2 regions of the Paenibacillus sp. PSB04 genome follow, and region 1 is predicted to be linked to the other one. Evidence: riboswitches for the same ligand, from Rfam matches in the RefSeq annotation. Region 1 holds a riboswitch; the other holds the start of a gene.
What was found. Region 1 has a riboswitch for cobalamin ahead of K2F33_RS01545 (ABC transporter substrate-binding protein). Riboswitches for the same ligand answer to the same signal wherever they lie in the genome.
Positions count from the first base shown of each region.

Region 2: it holds a riboswitch for cobalamin, as region 1 does, so the genes downstream of both, K2F33_RS09530 (ribonucleoside-diphosphate reductase subunit alpha) here and K2F33_RS01545 (ABC transporter substrate-binding protein) in region 1, are expected to answer to the same signal.

Region 1 covers NZ_CP081301.1:290,818-295,029, forward strand. The annotation lists gene K2F33_RS01540 (FecCD family ABC transporter permease) at 1-776, opposite strand, end outside; gene K2F33_RS01545 (ABC transporter substrate-binding protein) at 776-1,789, opposite strand; cobalamin riboswitch at 2,141-2,359, opposite strand; gene K2F33_RS01550 (histidine phosphatase family protein) at 2,643-3,506, opposite strand; gene cbiB (adenosylcobinamide-phosphate synthase CbiB) at 3,494-4,212, opposite strand, start outside.
Region 2 covers NZ_CP081301.1:2,011,526-2,015,737, reverse strand. The annotation lists gene K2F33_RS09560 (CBS domain-containing protein) at 1-84, opposite strand, end outside; partial or broken gene K2F33_RS09555 (manganese catalase family protein) at 192-341, opposite strand; gene K2F33_RS09550 (sporulation protein YjcZ) at 447-557, opposite strand; gene K2F33_RS09545 (YjcZ family sporulation protein) at 820-936, opposite strand; tRNA gene K2F33_RS09540 (tRNA-Thr) at 1,375-1,446, opposite strand; gene K2F33_RS09535 (MTH1187 family thiamine-binding protein) at 1,528-1,830, opposite strand; cobalamin riboswitch at 2,119-2,342, shown strand; gene K2F33_RS09530 (ribonucleoside-diphosphate reductase subunit alpha) at 2,576-4,212, shown strand, end outside.

The sequences.
Region 1 (4,212 bases):
GCCGTGAGCAGCGTGCTGACGAGCAGCACCCCCAGCTTCACGCCATCCACGTTCATTCCCATATGGGCCGCCTGCCGCTCACCTAAGGACAATAGATTCAGCGCGCGGGCCCGGCTCCAGACCACCGCAAATCCCACCAGAAAATACGGCAAAAGGATGGCCGTATACGACCATCCACGCAGGCTGAGGCTGCCCATTGTCCAATATATAATTTCATTGATCGTCCGGTTCGACATCGCCGAAAGGAAGGATACGACCGCTCCGAGAAAGGACTGCATCACCACGCCGGACAGAATCAGGCTGTTCGTCGGAATTTTTCCGCTCTCCCTGGCCAACGCGATGACCATCCACAGCGTCAGCATTCCGGTCACGAAAGCGACCGCAGGCAGCGTCCAGCCGCCGAAAAACGAATACTGCAGCCCGAAAAAGATCAGGAACGACGCGCCTACCGCCGACCCCGAGGAAACCCCGAGCGTAAACGGATCGGCGAGCGGGTTGCGCAGCACGCCCTGAAATCCCGAGCCGGCCACGGCCAGAGCCGCGCCGACCAGCATGCCCAGCAGAATCCGCGGCAGCCGCACCTTCACAATAATCTGCTCAAACGATGCGTTCCACGTCGGGTCGATATGGCTTCCGATCCATGGAATCCGGTGCAGCAGAATGAGGGCGATGTCCCGGATCGGCAGCGCGACCGAGCCGATCCCCAGACAGATCAGCAGGGTCAGGACGAGCAGGACGATGCCGATTCCTCCATAGCCTGCCAGCTTTTTGCTCATTATTTAAACAGGTCAGGATAGATGGCCTTCGCCACTTCCTTCAGGCCCTGCGTGACACGCGGACCCGGACGGCTCAGCAGATTGTCGTCAAGACCGATGACCGCATCGTTCTTCACGGCTGTAATCTGGTCCCAGCCGCTGCGGCCTTTAATGATGTCGCCAAGGCTTTTCTTCGTCTTCTCGTCGATGACGCTGTTGGCATACAAAATCACGTCCGGATTGTCCTTGATGATTTTCTCTTCGCTGATTTCGCTCCAGCCCTCGGTGTCCGCCGCCACGTTCACGCCGCCGGCCAGGGTGATCAGCTCATCCATGAACTCGCCCTTGCCGACCGTCCAGCCCGGGGAAAATTCGATGTATACCTTTTTCTTCTGCTCCGGCGTCAGCGATTTGACTGCTTCGGTAACCTCATTTTCCTCCTGCTTCATCTTGTCGACCACCGCTTTGGCTTCCGCCTGATGGTCAGTGATGAGGCCGTAGGTTTCGATATTTTTGATCACGTCATCGACTGTCTTCGGATCGGTCTTGAAAATTTGAATGCCAAGGTCGCGCAGCTTCTTCACCGCTTCCTCGCTCATCGAAATGCCCGTGAATACGATGTCCGGCTGGGCCGCAATGATCGCTTCCTCGTTCGGTTTAGTAATGCCGCCCATTTTCGCCTTGGACTTGGCTGCTTCCGGATAATCGTCATAATCGGATACCCCGACGATCTCGCTGTCCAGACCAATCGCGAAGAGCGCCTCCGTCTCTGCAGGAGATACCGAGATAATATGCTTCGGCGCTTCCTTGAAAGTAAAGGACTCTCCCGTCGCATCCTGAATGGTCAGCGGATAGGTTGTTTTCAGTTCGTCTGTCTTTGTCTGCGACGCACTGTTATCCGCGCTTTGCTCCGTCTGGGCAGCAGGCTGCTGCGAGGCGGAGCTGTCTTCGTTCTTGGCGCCGCAGGCGCTCAGCGATAAGGCAAGCAGCAGCGCCGCAAGGCCTGTGGACCAGCGTTTCAACGTTACGTTCATGATTTCGTTCTCTCCCTCTTTGTCTATCGAATAATTTGCACAAAAGAGGCCTGACCGGTATACGAAAACGGAATAAACCTGACGGAAATGCTAGAGTTGCAGCGCCGCTGCTCACCATGAGCAGGTGTATGGCGTCTGCCGCTCCATTCTTTGTCAACTAAAAAACCCTGACTCTTGTTCGATCAAGAATCAGGGATTACGTCTGCACGGAACATCCCGCGGCATCGCCGCGATGGACCGGTGTGCCTTGTAGCATGGTGCGAGGTCAAGTGGTCAAGCTAATGCTTGCTTGAGCTGCGGCGAACATGCGTTATGAAGGGCACGTGAAACGTAATCCTTTCCTCGAAGGACCGTCATTTCCTCTCGTGAGGCAGGTCTCCTGACTTACAGGCTGGGTAAAATCGTCCCCGCCTTCCCATCCCGTGTTGCTGCGGGACAGTGGCTTCCTGGGAACATACCTGTTTACAGTGGCGGGACCGTGCCGGAGTTGCACCGGCTTCCCTTTTCACCCGGATCAACGCTCGCCTTATACGGCAGACAGCTTCCGGGACCTCACAAGCACTCCTATTCAATTATCCTGGCCATGCTTCTTTTGTCCTGATTATAGGGGAAAAGCCTGCGGGTGACAATGGAATTTTTGTGTCCGGCATTTGCCGGGATACATATCCGGTCGCGTGCCCGGGGGCATGTCCGGACGCGGGCCCGAGAGCATGGCCAAACTCGGGGGAACGGACGATTCGGGAAGCAAGTCCTTGTATGCCGGCGGCCTGAGCCCTTTCGCCGCTTCCCATTGCCGGAGTGCAGAAAAGCTCGGACCGGTCGATGACGACCATTACCTCGTTCGCATCCTCTCTCAAGCTTCATTCACCAGCATGCCGTCCCAACCGCCGGTTTCTTCAGTGAAGCTCAGCCGGATCCGCAGCAAACTCCCGGGCTGAACGTGAACGTCCCAGAAGGACAGCCCCGGGACGAGGCGGACCGCGAGCTGCCGCAGAGCGCCGCCGTGGGCGACGATAAGCATTTCCGGCGGAACCTGAGAATCGGGGCCGGTGTCTTCCGGTCCTTGCGATCGGGAAAGAGCCGCCTTCCTGTCACCGATTCCTTTCGATCCGGGCAGTGCCGCCTCACCAGTCTCGTTCTCTTGCGATCCGGGCAATACCGCCTTACCGGTCTCGATCCTTTGCAATCGGGAAAGTTCCGACCCGCCAATCTTCATCCCTTTCGACCGGGAAAGGACCGCCCCGCCGCCGGTCTGGGCCTCTGCCGGTCTTCTGCATACCCCTTCCACGTCCTTCAACAAGCTGCCGATAAACCCGTCGATCCTCCCTGCAAAATCCGCCCATGACTCCCCGCCCGGCGGGGTCACCTGCTGCGGCGAATCGATCCACTGCCGGTAAAGGAACTCGTGCTGCAGCTGTTCATAGGTATGCCCTTCCCAGGCGCCAAAGTCCATTTCCCGCAGCCGCGGGTCATACATCGCAGTATCTGCGTGCGCCGGACTGATGATCGCCAGTGTCTCCCGGCATCGGGCCAGGTCGCTGCAGTATACGCCGTGGAACGCCTTCCCGGTCAGCTCCCGGGCCAGCGGCGCAAGCTCGACTCTGCTGCCCGGATCCAGCGGGATATCCGTATGCCCGAGGTAACGCTTCTCCCGGTTCCACCGCGTCGTGCCGTGCCGGACCAGCAGCAGATCGACCCGTTTCACTAGGACGTCCATAAGCTGCCCCCTGCCGCCCACAGCACGGCGATGCCCAGCAGAATAAAGATGACCGATACCGAGATGAGCAGCCGGATCGTCATCGTGATGTCGCGTGCCTCCATCGGGCGCAGCGCCTCGCCCATGTAAGCCCGGAACGAGGCGACGCCGTGGTACACGTTTTCGCCGCCGAGCCGGATGCCGAGGGCGCCCGCCACCGCGGATTCGGGAAAGCCGCTGTTCGGGCTCGGATGCCGTCGCGCGTCCCGGCGCACGGTGCGCCAGGTTCTGGCGGCGTCCAGACGCAGCAGCCAGGCGGACAGCACCAGGATGCCCGCGGTGATCCGGGCGGGAATGAAGTTGGCGATGTCATCCAGCCTCGCCGACGCCCAGCCAAGATGCAAATATTTGTCGTTCTTGTAGCCGACCATGGAATCGAGCGTGTTCACCGCCCGGTAGGCCATCGCCAGCGGCGCGCCGCCGATGATGGCGTAGAACAGCGGCGAGACGACGGCGTCGACGATATTTTCCGCCACCGTTTCGACCGTGCCGCGGACGATCTCCGGCTCGTCCAAGTGGGCCGTGTCCCGGCCGACGATCATGCCGAGCGACTTGCGCGCCTCCGGCAGATCGCCGCGCCGCAGATGGCCAAGCACTTCCTTGCCGGCATCCTTCAGCCCTTTGACGGCGATCGTCGTGGCGATCAGCAGCGCCTCCACCGCCCAGG
Region 2 (4,212 bases), 1.7 Mb from region 1:
CATGATTTGCGCCGCAGCCGTGATCGAATCATGGGGTGCGCATACCTTTACGTCTTTGGTCATTACGTCGCGAACCATCGTCATTGCTGTTTACCTCCTCTAGGAATGATCCCCCGTATTTTACCCAGGGGTCCCGGGATTATTCAGGATTGGCGCGCTGTGCTAAGAACTGCAGAAATATGGTGCAGCTGTCAGCCTTCTCGATTCATATAAGTGATCCCAGGGCTGTGCTCATCGGCCAGCTCAGGCATCATCGGTATCGGGAAGCCCTCCGGCGGCTAGATCACTCTCAGCTCTCCGCCGTTACGGCTAGGCGTTTGTCCGCTGAAAATTTCACCGATGATAAGATATAAAAAAAGCGCAGGACCCGTAACGGATCACTGCGCTGCGCTTGTGCTGGTCTCATGCCCCCGGATCGATCAGGCGGGCTAAGGACCTTTCAGCAATTAGTATCCCCAAGTTTTAGCGATGATGACAAGCAGAATAAAGAGGACAAGAATGATACCGACGCTCGTCGACCAGCCGCCACCATAACCAACTCCACCAACTTCGCTCATGTGATATTCCCCTTTCTTCATAGGATCAGTTTTATTCTATGAAAGAAACCTTTCAGCGTTGTGGACAGAGTCAGCGGTTTAAAAGACTATTTTTCCTCGGTCCCGAGTGAGCCCACGGCTAGCTGGCGGGATTAGTACAACGCGTGCTACCCTAGTAATCCAACTTGTACGTGCCTAGATAGTGAGAAACTACTTTATTTATAATAAAAAAAGCCCCTGCCAGCACTTAGCCAGCAGGGGCTTCCTCATTCATGACTTTTTATTACCAACAGAATGCCTTAACAATAATTACCAACAAAATAAAGAGCACCAGGATAGCACCTACGTTGCTGTGCAAACCGTAACCGTATCCTACGCCACCAACAACACCGTCGCTCATACATGTACCTCCTTTGTAAGAAAGTTAATATTACAATATGTACATTCCACCATTTGGTATGGGTAAACGCACTTAAGATTTGATTTTTTTCCTGATTGAAAACGCCCGCTTCGAAAGCGGGCTTTGCCTTACATCAAGGAAGTTTTTATGAGCCACCATACTATATGCCCTGTATAGGTAATTGGTTCTTACATATAGGTCTTTATCATTCCTGAATCTTGTCCTAATTTGGAATACCTTGCACGCCTCTGGATTGCTCATGCTGCACGGCTAGGACCTGCGACAGTTGTCAGGGGAAATTCATTTTCTTTTAATTGATGGGAAAAACACGCTTTACTCGACTAAAGGGCAGAAAAATGGTAGAAGATCGCCCAAATCAACAAAAAAGACGCGGTCTCCGAAATCCGGAAACCCGCGTCCTGTAAGGCTTATGAAAGATGCTGGTGAAGGGAATTGAACCCCCGACCTACGCATTACGAGTGCGTTGCTCTACCCCTGAGCTACACCAGCGTGGAAAATGAAATTTTCCGTCAAACAAAAACTATTATACAACTTCTTCTCCAAAATGCAATACTTCATTGCGATTGGAATTTATTTCAATTTGTTGCGGACCGATTGCAGCTTCTGGGCGCTGGTTGAGGCTTTGTCCCGTCTGTCGTCGATTTTGACCGAAGTGGATACGCGCTGCGCGCCGGCCAGGAATGGTGCTTCGTGCAGAGCTGCAATCGCCTGCCATACATCCGGAAGAGCCCCCTCAATGATTGTGCTCATCGACGTCAGCTCGTAGCTGATCCCCTTCTGCTCCGCCAGCACCTGCTGCATCTGTGCCACATAGGAGCTCAGGCTGGTCGTGGCCGTTCCGATCGGAATGACCGTTACCTCTGCAATTGCCATGGTCGTGCGCCTCCTTTATCCTTTTGCAAGCGGATCGAACTTTATTCCTAATTTTATTTTACCCGACCGCCTCCGGAATCGCAAAAGGATGGCCCGCAAAATTTTTTATTCGCGTTTTTCCTGCAAATTCCGCCCGATTTCTACCTTTTCAGCCCCCTCTAGAGGTTAATCTCCAATGGTTCACAGTAGCGCCCCGGGGGTCCATCTGGTATAATTCTCATTGCTCGTCTTTTAAGAGGAACTAGGTTTACAAACACAATATATTGGGTTAAATTAGTATGAAAGCAACCAAATATAGTGGAAACAGGTGAACACGGCTCGATTTGCCAGGCGTTCATAATAGGGAAGCACGGTGTGAATCCGTCACGGTCCCGCCACTGTAACCGGAAGGCCGAGAGCTCCGAGCTTTCGGCACGATATCGGCTGAGGCCACTGTCCGTCACGCGGACGGGAAGGCGCCGAATATCGCATTTTCGGGAGTCAGGAGACCTGCCTGTTTTGTCTCACGAAAGGCCTACGAGGAATAGGTGCGTGATGCCAGTCGATATCTATACATAGGGTGATAGATATTTTTTCCCATGCTCGTAAATAGGGCATACGGGATCTAGCGGCATTTTCGTACCTGTGCTTCAGGTTCTTCGGAAATGCCTTTTGTATGGGCAAGCACAGCAAGAGCTCCCTCTTAACAGCATCGTCCTACTTTCCGTTATACCAAATATACAAACTTTGAAAGGAGATCTGCACCATGCCGCAGCTCGTTACCAAACCGAACAACCGCCAGCTGGCTTTTGATGAAATCCGTCTCTCCGTTTATGCCGACCGAATCCTGGAGGGGCTGGAGACCCTGGACAAGGAGCGCCTCCTCCGGGGCGTGCAGAGCAAACTGCGCCGCGAGGAAGTCACCGGCGACGAAATCAGCAGCGCGTTCACGATGTCGGCGCTTGAGCTGGTCACCAAGGAGGAGCCGAACTGGAAGTTCGCCGCAGCGCGCTCACTGCTGACCTCCCTGTACAAGAAGGCCGCTTACAACCGCCGCTACAAAGCCTATCCTGACGAGCCATATGGTGCGTTCTACCCTCTCATTACCGAGCTGGTGCAAAAAGGAATCTACCGCGAGGAGCTCCTCACCTGCTATACAAAAGAGCAAATTGAAGAATTGGGCCGCTGCATCGATTACAAATGCGACCTGCTGTTCGACTATATCGGTCTGCTGACCCTGTCCGACCGCTACCTGGCGCATGATTTCGACGGACGCGTTATGGAGCTCCCGCAGGAGCGCTACATGGTCATCGCCATGTACCTGATGCATACTGAGCCAGAGGACAAGCGCCTTGAGCTCGTGAAGGAAGCGTATTGGGCCATGAGCAACCTGTACATGACCGCCGCTACGCCAACGATGTCCAACGCCGGCAAGAAGGTCGCCGGACAACTGTCCAGCTGCTTTATCGACACGGTGGACGACTCGTTGGAAGGGATTTTCGACTCCAATACCGACGTGGCCCGTCTCAGCAAAATGGGCGGCGGCATCGGCGTTTACCTCGGTAAAGTCCGGGCGCGCGGCTCCGACATCCGCGGTCACAAGAACACCAGCTCCGGCGTCATTCCTTGGATCCGCCAGTTGAACAACACGGCGGTCAGCGTTGACCAGCTCGGTACCCGTAAAGGTGCGGTTGCGGTCTACCTGGACGTCTTCCACAAAGACATCCTGGCCTTCCTGGATCTGAAGCTGAACAATGGCGACGAACGCATGAGAGCGCATGACGTGTTCCATGGCGTGTGCCTGCCGGATCTGTTCATGGAGGCAGTTGAGGCCCGCAGCGAGTGGAGCCTGTTCTGCCCGCATGAAGTGAAGAAAATCATGGGCTGGAAGGATGCCAACGGCCGTCCTGCGGGTCTTGAGGATTATTATGACGAAACGGTAGGTCAAGGCTCGTTCCGCGAGAAGTACGCCGAAGCGGTTGCCCACCCGCTGCTTCCAAGAATTACGGTGCCTGCGATCGACATCATGAAGCGCATCATGAAATCGCAGCTGGAAACCGGCACGCCGTACATGTTCTACCGGGATACCGTCAACCGTGCGAACCCGAACCGTGCACATGGCATGATCTACTCGTCCAACCTGTGCACCGAAATTATGCAGAACCAATCCGCCACCGTGGTGGAAAAAGAAGAACTCGTGACCAAGGACGGCCAAACCCGGATCGTCATTTCCAAGGTTCCCGGCGACTTCGTCGTCTGCAACCTGAACTCGATTCACCTGGCCCGTGCCGTTCCGGACAATGTGCTGGACCGTCTGGTGCCGATCCAGGTACGCATGCTGGATAACGTCATCGACATTAACAACATTGAAGTCCTGCAAGCCCAATATACGAACAGCCAATA